One region of the Nonomuraea sp. NPDC059023 genome, then DNA from elsewhere that is predicted to be linked to it. Evidence: riboswitches for the same ligand, from Rfam matches in the RefSeq annotation. Region 1 holds a riboswitch; each other region holds the start of a gene.
The links. A riboswitch is a leader RNA that binds a small molecule or an ion and turns the genes downstream of it on or off. The one in region 1 is predicted to bind cyclic di-AMP.
Positions count from the first base shown of each region.

Region 2: linked by a shared signal. The riboswitch ahead of ACFWYW_RS49120 (NlpC/P60 family protein) and the one ahead of ACFWYW_RS07385 (C40 family peptidase) in region 1 are both predicted to bind cyclic di-AMP.
Region 3: linked by a shared signal. The riboswitch ahead of ACFWYW_RS28245 (coiled-coil domain-containing protein) and the one ahead of ACFWYW_RS07385 (C40 family peptidase) in region 1 are both predicted to bind cyclic di-AMP.

Region 1 covers NZ_JBHYIO010000003.1:309,740-313,551, forward strand. The annotation lists gene ACFWYW_RS07375 (M48 family metallopeptidase) at 1-966, opposite strand, end outside; gene ACFWYW_RS07380 (hypothetical protein) at 963-1,664, opposite strand; gene ACFWYW_RS07385 (C40 family peptidase) at 1,734-2,210, opposite strand; cyclic di-AMP (ydaO/yuaA leader) riboswitch at 2,275-2,438, opposite strand; gene ACFWYW_RS07390 (class I SAM-dependent methyltransferase) at 2,692-3,324, opposite strand; gene ACFWYW_RS07395 (LysR family transcriptional regulator) at 3,395-3,812, shown strand, end outside.
Region 2 covers NZ_JBHYIO010000044.1:82,503-86,314, forward strand. The annotation lists gene ACFWYW_RS49115 (LuxR C-terminal-related transcriptional regulator) at 1-191, shown strand, start outside; gene ACFWYW_RS49120 (NlpC/P60 family protein) at 277-1,320, opposite strand; cyclic di-AMP (ydaO/yuaA leader) riboswitch at 1,326-1,474, opposite strand; gene ACFWYW_RS49125 (amino-acid N-acetyltransferase) at 1,812-2,381, shown strand; gene ACFWYW_RS49130 (RDD family protein) at 2,467-3,702, shown strand.
Region 3 covers NZ_JBHYIO010000017.1:198,406-202,217, reverse strand. The annotation lists gene ACFWYW_RS28265 (dihydrolipoyl dehydrogenase family protein) at 1-131, shown strand, start outside; gene ACFWYW_RS28260 (50S ribosomal protein bL37) at 135-212, opposite strand; gene ACFWYW_RS28255 (DeoR/GlpR family DNA-binding transcription regulator) at 346-1,125, shown strand; gene galT (galactose-1-phosphate uridylyltransferase) at 1,122-2,183, shown strand; cyclic di-AMP (ydaO/yuaA leader) riboswitch at 2,250-2,387, shown strand; gene ACFWYW_RS28245 (coiled-coil domain-containing protein) at 2,394-3,347, shown strand; gene ACFWYW_RS28240 (hypothetical protein) at 3,402-3,812, shown strand, end outside.

The sequences.
Region 1 (3,812 bases):
GACGCGGGCGCGCCGCCGTACCAGCGGGAAGAACGCGAACAGCAGGGCGGCGCCGAACGCGGCGCCCAGCGCGCCGATGAGCGTGCCGTTGAGAACGTCGTCGTACTTGGCGTGGCCGAGTTCGTGGGCGACGACGAGTTCGACGTCCCGCTCCGGCGCCTTGAGCAGCGTGTCGTAGACGACGATGCGGCGGGTGGCGCCGAAGCCGGAGACGTAGGCGTTGAGCGCGGTCGTGCGGCGGGAGGCGTCGGCGACGAGCACGTCCTCGACCGGTACGCCGTCGCGCTCGGCCATGGCCAGCAGGCCGGTACGCAACTGGGACGGCGGCATGGGCCGGAAGTCGTTGAACAGCGGCTCGAAGACGACCGGATACACGAACGAGGCGGCGACGGTCAGCGCGGCTGCGCCCACGGCCGCTGGCACCCACCAGCGCCGGAACCTGCGCGCCAGGCCCACCAGTGCCACGATCATGATGGACAGCAGCACGACCCGGACCGCGATGTTCTTCAGCCGGTCGCCGCTCCAGCCCGCCCAGTCCTGCGTGGACAGGCCGAACTCGCGCAGCCGTACCTCGAACCACATTCCGAGCGGCCAGCGCACGACCTCGACCAGCACCGTGAGCAGCAGGACGCCCAGCAGGACCCGCAGCCACCACGGGCCCTTGAGCCGCCCGAGGACTTTCGCGCCGAGCGGCGTGGCGACCAGCAGCCCGGCGAACAGGATCGTGAGCCCGAACGACAGGTACGACGGCACGCTGGTCGCCGCGTCGAACGCCTGCGACCTGGCGATCTCGGCGGCGGAGAAGTCGCGGGCCGGATCGGGGGCGACCTGGGGCGCTCCCGGCGGCAGCGCCCGCCACGGCGTGGTGAACGCGGCGACCGCGACCACGACGGCGCCGAGCACGACGGCGGCGATCCCGGCCTGCCGCCGTATCCGCGCGGGGGCCTTGTCCCGCTGATCGGTCACTCGAGTTCCTCCCGTAGATAGGCGCGCCATCCGGCGACGAGCTCGCCGGACGGCAGGGGCAGGGCCCGTTCCACGCCCAGCCGCCGCGCGTCGCGGTAGAGCCTCACCAGCCTGTCCTCGCCGAAGCGCGCGGCCAGGAAGCGACACGCCAGCCAGGCCTCCTGGTAGGACTGTGCCAGCCGCGCGGCCCCGGGCGCGAACGCGTCAGCCCCGGGCAGTTTCCCGGGCACCCGTCCGGCACGTACCTCGGTGGCGAGTTCGGCCGCCGCCACGGGCACGGCCAGGCCCGCGTCCTTGTAGGCCACGTAGTCGGCGAACCCCTCGTACAGCCAGACCGGCAGCCCGCCGGTGCCGGCGGCGACGTGAGTCAGCTCGTGGGCGAGGACGACGTCGCGTCCGGTGGGGTTGAGTTTGGCGTAGTTCTCCGGGATCACGATGACCCTGCCGTCGTGGGCGATCGCGGCCAGGCCCTCGACCGAGCCCACGCCCGCGGTCCGCGCCGCGTGTGCCGCGTTCTCGGCGAGTTCGACGCTGGGCCGTACCGGCTGCCCGAGGATCGCCGCGACGCGCGCCGCCGCCCGCTCGGCGCGCCGCTGAAGGTCGCCGCGGTCCGCTCCCGCGTCAGGAGCCCGCTCGGGGGCGCAGCCCAGCGCGAAGACCAGGAGGGCCGCGAGCGCGGCGCGACGGCTCACGACCACGGCCCTGATGGTAGCCGGACGCGCGAAGGCCCCGTCCCGGGAGGGGACGGGGCCTTTCGGTCCGGACGACTACAGACCGGGCCGGACGGCTCCCGCGAAGGACGACTTGCGCCATCCGCTGAGCCGCTCGATGCGCACCCGCTTGCCGGAACTCGGCGAGTGGACCATCTTGCCGTTGCCGACGTACATGCCGACGTGGCCTCGACCGCGGAAGAACAGCAGGTCACCCGGCTGCAGAGACTTCCACGAGATCTTCTTCTTGATGCGCGCGTACTGGCTGTGCGTCACGCGGGGGATCTTGACTCCGGCCTTCTTCCAGGCGAACTGGACGAGACCGGAGCAGTCGAAGGCGCCGGGTCCCGTTCCGCCGTAGCGGTACGGGTCGCCGATCTGCGCCCTTGCCGCGGAGACGGCCTTGCGGGCCTTGCTCTTCTGCCGGGCAGTCGTCGACTGCGTCGCCGTCTTGGCCGAGGTGGTGGTCTTGGCCGTGGTCGCCGCCTGGGCCGCCGGGGCATGGAGGGCGAACCCTCCGGCCGTCACGGTCATGGCGAGCGCCGCGCCACCGAGAACAAGACGGGGGTTGTGCAGGGAGGTAGACAGGATTTCTCCTTGGTTCTTCCACGAACGCCTACCGGGTTAGCTGACGGATTCGGGCCTGGAAGTCGCCCTACGGCACGCTGAACGCGCCGATTCACCCCTTGATCCCGGGGGAATGGGATCGGTGGTTCCCCGGCTCCGTGCCTCCTGGCTGCACGGACTCGGCAGGTCGCGGCCCCTTGTCGGACGGGGGCGACCGGCGGATCTCTATGGGTCCTCATCGAGCCCGGACGGGGCCGATGCCGGTTCGCGGCGCCATGGCTTGTTCGCCGCGACGCCAGAACGTACTCCCGGGTTCATGACCCGGCAAAGTCCTGGCAAAGCTGTAAAGATCAGATAAAGGACCCTGTCAGGACGGGAACTCCTGCTGGACAGCGGGGTCCCGTTACTCAAATGTGACCCTCCTCACACTTGGAGCTCCAGGGGTGAGTCAGGTCCCTTCCGCCCCTCCTGTCACACGCGTCACAGCGGTCAGCCGGAAGCCGGTCGGCGTGTGCCGTACCTCTTCGATCTCCTTCAGCCGCGCGGCGTGCTCGCCGCCGAGATAGCGGAAGAGGTACGGCACGCGCCGCGTCCGCCGGATCTCGAACCGGGCGGCGATGGCGTCGAGCATGTCCCCCGCGGGCGAATGATCGACGTGCGCCTCGCGCCAGCGGGTCACCGGGTCGCGCTCGGGCCCGTCGAAGCGGCCGAGCAGGGTTCCGGCGTCGTAGAACCAGGTGGCGGCGGCCTCGTCGGCCCAGTCCCAGGCGAACTCGTCCACCACGAGCAGCCCGCCCGGCTTCAGGAGCGCGGCCGCCCGGTCGAGTGCGGCCCCCAGCGGGTGCATGTGGTGCAGCGACAGTGACAGCACGATGACGTCGAACGGGTCGTCCTCGTAGAGCGTCAGGTCGGCGCGCTTCGCGGGCACGCCCGCCGCGAGCGCCGCGGACGGGTCGAGGTCGATGGCGGTGACGTCGTGGCCGCGCGCGATCAGCGCGCCGGCCAGCGCGCCGTCGCCGCAACCGGCGTCGAGAACGCGGGCGGGAGCCGCGGGCAGCGCGGAGAGAATCCAGGTGTCCATGCCCCGATCGTGCTGCGCGCGAGCCATGCGTACCACTGCGGGTTCGGCATGAAAGGCATAAGCTCCATGCATGCTTGACGTCTGGTCGCTGAAGGTGCTGTCAGAGGTGGGGCGGCTCGGATCGTTCTCGGCGGCGGCCGAGGCGCTGTCCATGACCCAGCCGGCCGTCTCCCGGCAGATCGCCGCGCTGGAGCGCCGGGCGGGGGTGCTGCTGTTCCACCGCCTGCCGCGCGGCGTACGGCCCACCGGCGCCGGGCAGGCCGCGCTGGAGCAGGCCGCGCACGTGCTCGACGGGATCGCGCTGCTGGAGACCCGGCTGGCCGCGCACGCGTCGGGCGAGCGGGGGCGGGTGCGCGTACAGGCCTTCCCGAGCGCCGCCACCGCGTTCGTGCCCGAGTGCTTCCGCGTCTTCGCCGCCCGCCACCCGGCGGTCGAGCTGTCCCTGACCGTCGGCGGCGGCGCGTCCGCCGTCCTCGCCGGAGAGGCCG
Region 2 (3,812 bases), on a different contig from region 1:
TTGAGCTGAGCCACGCCGATTTAGCCTTGCTCGCCGAGCTGGCCAAGGGAGTCACGGTCGATCGGGTAGGGCGCCGGCTGGAGATCAGCGGACGCACGGTACGCCGCCGTTTGCGAGGGATATGCGACAGGATCGGTGTGGCCACCGCCATCGAGGCGGTGGCCTGGGCGGCACGCCGCCAGCTGATCTAGCAGGACCGAGACTCGACCCCGCCGGTTCGCCCGGCGGGGTCGGTTTTGGCTGGCGTGGGTTCCTGGTTCCGTCTCTTTGGCGGGGTCAGTTCGCGATGCGGACCGCGCCCGCCCACGGGCGGCGGGAGATCGACGCCAGGCGCACGACGTCGCCGGTCTGCGGCGCGTGCACCATCATGCCGCCGCCGACGTAGATGCCGACGTGGTGCAGGTCGCTGTAGAAGAACACCAGGTCACCGGGGCGCAGCTCCTCGCGGGAGATGCGGGTGCCGGCCGTCCACTGGTCGCCGGTGTAGTGCGGCAGCGAGATGCCGACCCGCTGGTAGGCCGCCATGACCAGGCCCGAGCAGTCGTAGGAGCTGGGACCCTCGGCGCCCCACACGTACGGCTTGAGCTGCTGCGTCAGCGCCCACCTGGCCGCCTCGGCCGCCTTGCCGGAGCCGGCGATCGGCAGGCTGACCCGCACCGCGCGGGTGCCCGGCCGCCCGGCCTCGCCGATGGCCCGCTGGAACAGGTCGCTCTCGACCTTCTTGACCAGCTTGCTGATCTTGTCGCGCCGGGCGTCCAGGTCCTCGACGATCTCGGTGACCTTGTCGATGCGGGTCTTCGCCTCGGACTGCGCCTTCTCGGCCAGTTCCCTGGCGCGGGTGACCTGGTTGACCTCCTCGCCCTGCTGCTGCTCCAGCGCGAAGCTGGTCGCGGCGCGGTCGAGGAAGAGCTCGGGGTCGTCGGAGGCGGCGAAGGCGAGGGCGCGGCTGAAGCCGCCCATCATGTACTCGCTCTGGGCGAGCATGCCCGCCCGCTGGCGCTTGGCGGCGAGATCGGCCTCGCTGGAGGCCAGCGTCTTCTTGGCGGCGTCGACGGCCTTCTGGGCGTCCCTGAGCTTCACACGCTGGCCGTTGAACTGCTCGCTGAGCGTCTCGATCTCCGTGTGGAGCTTCTCGGCCTGCTCCGACAGTTGCTTGAGCGACGGCTTCGGATCGGCGGCGGCGGAACCGAGAGGCGTGACGGTGAACGTCACCGCGGCTACGGCTGCCGTCAGGACGACCAGCCGCTTCTTGATGCCTGGTTCGGGAGGGCGGGCATGCTTGCCCGCGGGCTTCCCCTCACGGTTACGCGTGCGCTTCACCAACCAGCTCCTCTCATGGCCGCCTACCGGGTTAGCTGACGGGTTCGGGCCGGAGCAGCCCTACCGAGCCGTGGCTCGGATTCACCCCGGGATGGCCTGCGGCCACTGGCGGGTCCCCGGCTCCCCAGGGGAGGGGATTAGGCGTGCCGCCGCGCGTAAGAACGCGGGTGACATCGACGCTGGACACTAGTGCACTCCAGGTTCGTGCTCAACCAGAACTGCCAAGTCTGTTGAGGTTTCACAACCGAAGTGTCACGGGGGGATCACGTGCTCCGCCGTACAGGAGCGACTTTATGCGCACTTTGCGGGTGCATGGGACGTACGTGAGGTTCGGCGTCACCGAGGGAGTCATTGCTCGTCACTGGCTATTCGCCTGGTGGTTGAGGGGGCGATGGCTGTTGTCGGGCATGCTCGTCCACTGGGTGAGATGGTTGAGGAAGTAGGCGGGCAAATAGGGGGCAGCCGTAATTGCGTCTGTACTCTGAAGTGCCATGGAACAGGTCGCCGAACGGGCGGTACCCGACATCGAGGTCGTCGTGAGGCGGGCTCGCACGCCGGATGTCCGGACGATCAGGCGCCTGGTCGACACTTATGCCGGAGCCGGGCCGCGCCTGCTGGAAAAAGCCACGGTCACTCTTTACGAGGACGTCCAGGAGTTCTGGGTGGCTGAGCGTGGCGGGCAGGTCGTCGGATGCGGTGCCCTGCACGTGTTGTGGGAGGACCTCGCCGAGATTCGCACCGTGGCCGTCGATCCCGACGCCCGCGGTCTCGGAGTTGGGGGCCAAATCGTTACCGCTTTGATCGGAACGGCCCGCGAACTCGGGCTGCGGCGGGTGTTCTGCCTGACATTCGCGGTAGATTTCTTCGCCGCGCATGGGTTCCGCCCGATCCAGGGCACGCCGGTATCTCCCGAGGTCTACGCCGAGCTGCTCGCCTCCTATGACGAGGGCGTAGCCGAGTTCCTCGACTTGGAGCACGTCAAGCCCAACACCCTGGGCAACACCAGGATGCTGCTCCACCTGCCGTCGTTTGACTCGGACCTCGACCAAAGGGAAAGGTGATTGTAGATACCTATGTCGATACGTTGGGCAGCGAAGGCATGTGTCCTGACATGTGCCACATGCACACTCGAAGCGAGGTGACACGGTGAGCACCGGACAGCCGCCGTATCCACAGGACGACCCCGGCGACAACTCCGGGACTCCCGAATACGGACAGCACAACGCGGGCCACGCACAGGGCGAGCCCGACCCGGACGTGACCGTTGTGGGTTACCGCCAAGACGGCGACCCCTACGGCCAGCAGGGATACGGACAGCAGTCCGGCTCCCAGCCGGGTTACGGTCAGCAGCCCCAGTACGGCCAGCAGCAGGGATACGGTCAGCAGCAGCCCCAGTACGGCCAGCAGCCCGGCTCGCAGCCGGGTTACGGCCAGCAGCCTGGCTACGGCCAGCAGGCCCAGCAGCAGCCCGAGTACGGCCAGCAGCCGGGTTACGGTCAGCAGCAGCCCGGCTACGGCCAGCAGCCCGGTTACGGCCAGCAGGCCCAGTCGCAACCCGGCTACGGCCAGCAGCAGCCCGAGTACGGCCAGCAGCCCGGCTCCCAGCCGGGTTACGGCCAGCCTGGCTACGGTCAGCAGCAGCCTCAGTACGGCCAGCAGCCCGGCTCGCAGCCGGGTTACGGCCAGCAGCCTGGCTACGGCCAGCAGGCCCCGTCCGGGCAGCAGTACGCCCAGCCGGGCTACGGCCAGCAGCCGGGTTACGGCCAGCAGCAGCCCGGATACGGTCAGCAGCAGCAGCCGCAGGGCTACGGCCAGCAGGGCTTCCAGCCCGGCTACGGCAAGCCCTACGGTCAGCCGGTGGGCGTCCAGCCGCCCGGCGCGCCCGCGCCGCTGGCCGAGTGGTGGCAGCGGCTGGTAGCCCGAATCATCGACGGTGTGCTCTTCGGCATCGTCTACTGGGTGATCACGCTGATCATGGCCGGCCTGTTCCTGGCGACCTACAGCTCGCTCGACGGTTCCAGCTCGGGCTTCTTCGGCTCAGTGGTCATCGGGCTCATCTCGGGTGTGCTGGTCGGGGCGATCTACATCGCCTACGAGCTGATCATGACCAAGATGAACGGGCAGACGCTCGGCAAGATCGTCATGGGCATCAAGATCGTCCCGGCCGGCGGCACCATGCCGCACGGCGGGCTGTCCACCGACATCGCGATGAAGCGGGCCGGCGTGACGTGGGGCGGATACCTGATCTCGGGCATCCCGTTCCTCGGCTGGCTCGGCTACATCTTCGTCGCGCTGAACGGCGCCTCGCAGCTGTGGGACAAGCCGCTGCAGCAGACGTTCGCCGACAAGGTCGCGCGTACCGTGGTGGTCAAGATCAAGTAGTGGTCGGGTCATGGATTCAGGGGTCACCGCCCGGTGGCCCCTGTTTCATGTGGCGCCGTGCCGTACCAGAATGAGGGGACAGCCGATCTAAAGGCCGTCGAGAGGTTGAG
Region 3 (3,812 bases), on a different contig from region 1:
TCCTGGGTCTGCTGACGCTGGCGGTGCACGCCCGCGTCCCGCTCACCAGGCTCGACGAGATGATCTACGCCTACCCGACGTTCCACCGGGCGGTTTCGGCCGCCGTGAAGGAGCTCACCGCGGCCGGGTGACCGTCAGCGCGACGCGGGGCGCTTGCCGTGGTTGGCCTTCTTCTTCTTGCGTGCTCGGGACTTGCGGGCGCGCCTTGCCATCCGTCGTCCTCCCTTGAGCGGGCCTTTTTCCAGTACGGCATGCGTATCCCACACCAGGCCCCCCGGCAAGCGACCTCACATTCTTCAACATGTTCATGTCATAATCTGTTTGAACTTGTTGGAAGGAGGGCGTGTGCTCGCACAGCAGCGGCAACAAACGATCCTCGAACGGGTCCGGGCCAGCGGCGGCGTCCGCGTGGCCGACCTCGTGCGCGAGCTCGGCGTCTCCGACATGACCGTGCGGCGCGATCTGGAGTCGCTGGCCGAGCGCGGCCTGCTGGAGAAGGTGCACGGCGGCGCGACCACACTCGGCCCCGGCTCCACGGAAGAGCCGGGCTTCACCGCCAAGTCCGCCCGCCAGCAGCAGGAAAAGGAGGCGATCGCGCGCCGCGCCGCCGAGCTGGTCGGGCCGGGCACCGCGGTCGCCCTGTCGGCGGGCACCACCACGTGGGCGCTGGCCCACCACCTGGTCTCCGTGCCCGACCTCACCGTCATCACGAACTCGGTCCCGGTCGCCGACGTCTTCCACCGCGCTCCGCGCGCCGACCGCACGGTGGTGCTCACCGGCGGCGTCCGCACGCCCTCCGACGCGCTGGTCGGTCCCGTCGCCGTCGCCGCGATCCGCCGCCTGCACGTGGACACGCTGTTCCTAGGCGTGCACGGGATGAGCGCGCGCGCCGGGTTCACCACGCCGAACCTGCTGGAGTCGGAGACCGACCGGGAGCTGGTGGCCGCCGCCCACCGCCTGGTCGTGCCGGCCGACCACACCAAGTGGAACACCGTCGGCATCAGCACGATCGCCGACCTGGCAGAGGCCGACGTCGTCATCAGCGACCAGGGTCTGCCCGCCGAGGCGCGCGCCGAGCTGGCCGAGCGCGTCGGGGAACTGATCATCGCGGAGGGCACGCAGTGAAGCGCACCATCACCCACCTGGCCGACGGGCGAGAGCTGATCTACTTCGACCGGCGCGACGACGCCGACCGCGGTGCGGTGGACCGGCGTCCGCTCGACCCCCGGCCACTCGCCTCGGAACTTCGCTACGACCCGCTGACCGAGGAGTGGATCGCGATCGCGGGGCACCGGCAGACGCGGACGTTCCTGCCGCCCGCCGACGAGTGCCCGCTGTGCCCGTCGTCCGACACGCGGGCCTCGGAGATCCCGGCGCACGACTATGACGTGGTGGTGTTCGAGAACCGCTTCCCATCTTTCAGCGGAAATTTTGGGACTTATCACGATGTGGGCGGCTTGAGTGAGGTGCGGCCGGGTGCGGGGCGGTGTGAGGTGGTGTGCTTCACCTCCGAGCACTCCTCGTCGTTTTCGCGGCTGAGCGACGCGCAGGTCGAGCTGGTCATGGAGGCGTGGGCGGACCGCACCGCCGAGTTGTCCGCGATCGAGGGCGTGGAGCAGGTCTTCGTCTTCGAGAACCGGGGCGAGGAGATCGGGATCACGCTGCCCCACCCGCACGGGCAGATCTACGCCTACCCGTACGTGACGCCGCGGACCAAGCTTCAGCTCGCGGCGGCGCAGCGGCGGCCAGGGCTGTTCGCGGACGTGCTGGCCGCCGAACGGGCCGGGGAGCGGGTCGTGGCGGCCAACGAGTTGTGGACCGCCTTCGTGCCGGCCGCGGCGCGCTGGCCGTACGAGGTGCATGTCTACCCGCATCGTCAGGTGCCGGACCTCGCGGCGCTGACCGAGGCGGAGCGGGCGGCCTTCGCGCCGCTCTACACCTCGGTGCTGCGGGCGCTGGACGGAATCTTCGGGGTGGCCATGCCGTACATCTCGGCGTGGCACCAGGCGCCGGTGCGGTACCTGCGTGAGCTGGGACATCTGCACCTGGAGCTGTTCTCGATCAGGCGCGCGCCCGGCAAGCTCAAGTACCTGGCGGGGTCGGAGTCGGCGATGGGGGCCTTCGTCAACGACGTGCTGCCCGAGGAGGCCGCACGCCTGCTTCGATCACAGGTAGATCACTAATTGGTTTCCACTTGAAGTCGCATTGCCCGCCATTTACTACTAATATCCCTCACGCACCGGTTGTCACAGCCGTTGCCGCCTAATCCCGGGCGTGTTGCCCGGGAGCCGGGGACCCAGCCTCACCTGGGGTGAATCCACTTCGGTGGTAGGGCATCTCCCAGCCCGAACCCGTCAGCTAACCCGGCCGGCAGATGGAGAGGAATCCCCCACGTGGCGGTTGCGTCCCCCGCGACTTTGGCCATCGGTCTCATCACCGCCGCAGCTGTGGCGTTCACCCCGGCGAGCGCGCACGCCGCGCCCAAGCCGGGCGAGAAGCAGCTGCGGGCCGAGCTGAAGAAGCTCAACACCCAGGTCGACAAGCTCATCGAGAGTTACAACGGCAAGCGCGTGGCACTCGCCAAGGCGAAGGAGGCGGAGAAATCCGCCCAGGCGCGCCTGGCCACCGCCGAGACGGCGCTGGTCGAGGCCGAGCGGCGGGTGGCCGAGATCGCCCAGCTGCGCTACCAGGGCAGCGGCGGCACGCTGCCCGGCTTCCTGTACACGCCGGACGCGCCGGGCGCGGCCGTACTGGAGCAGCTCACCGACGAGGAGCAGGCGGTCATCGCGGGCGTCGCCGCCGCCCGCGACGAGAAGAAGAAGGCCGCGGACGCGGCCGCCGCGCTCACCACCCAGATCGCCGGACAGGCGGACGAGGTGGCCAAGGAGCGCGACGAGGCCGAAGGCGTCATCAAGGACATCAAGGACAAGCTCCAGGACCTCATGCCGTACGGCACCGGCAAGCGCAACGACGGATCCTGGGCCCCCGAGCTGCCCTCCGGCTCCGACAACATCACCTCACGGATGCGGATCATCCGCGACGAGATCAAAAAGACCTTCAACCTGCCCTTCGAGGTCGGCTGCTACCGCTCGGGCGGCGGCGGCGAGCACCCGCTCGGCCGGGCCTGCGACTTCATGATGAGCACCGGCGGCTCCATGCCCACCGCCGCCAACCAGGCGCTCGGCGACCAGATCGCGGCCTGGGCGATCAAGAACAAGAACCGCTTCGGCGTGAAGTACGTGATCTGGAAGCAGCGCATCAACATGGGATCGGGATGGCGGGCGATGAGCGACCGCGGCAGCATCACCGAGAACCACTTCGACCACCCGCACATCTCCATGCAGTGAGCGCGCCCCAGTAGTGTGACCCCTCGGATGTGATCACCGGGCAAGGGGGGCACCGTGGCGCTGCAGCCACCACCGGGGCTGGCCATGCTGCTCAACATCGTCGTCTCGTGGCCGCTCGTCGACGAGGACCGGCTGCACGCGGCCGGTACCCAGTGGATCTCCTTCGCGATGACGGCGGTGCGCGTCTCCTCGGCCGCGGCCACGCACGCCGCCCAGACCACCGCGCGCAACGAGGGCGAAGGCGTGCGGGCGTTCGACGGCGAGTGGCGCGACACCTCCGCCCGCACCGGCGACGCGGTCACCGCCGCGCTGCTCATCGGCGGCGCGTTACAGATCTCCGCGATGATCGTGCTGGCCATGAAGGTGGCGCTGATCGTCCTGCTCATACGGCTCGCCCTGCACCTGTCGCGGCTGGTCGCCGCCTCGGGCCCCACCGCCGGCGCCCCGCTCGCCGCCGTGGGTCCC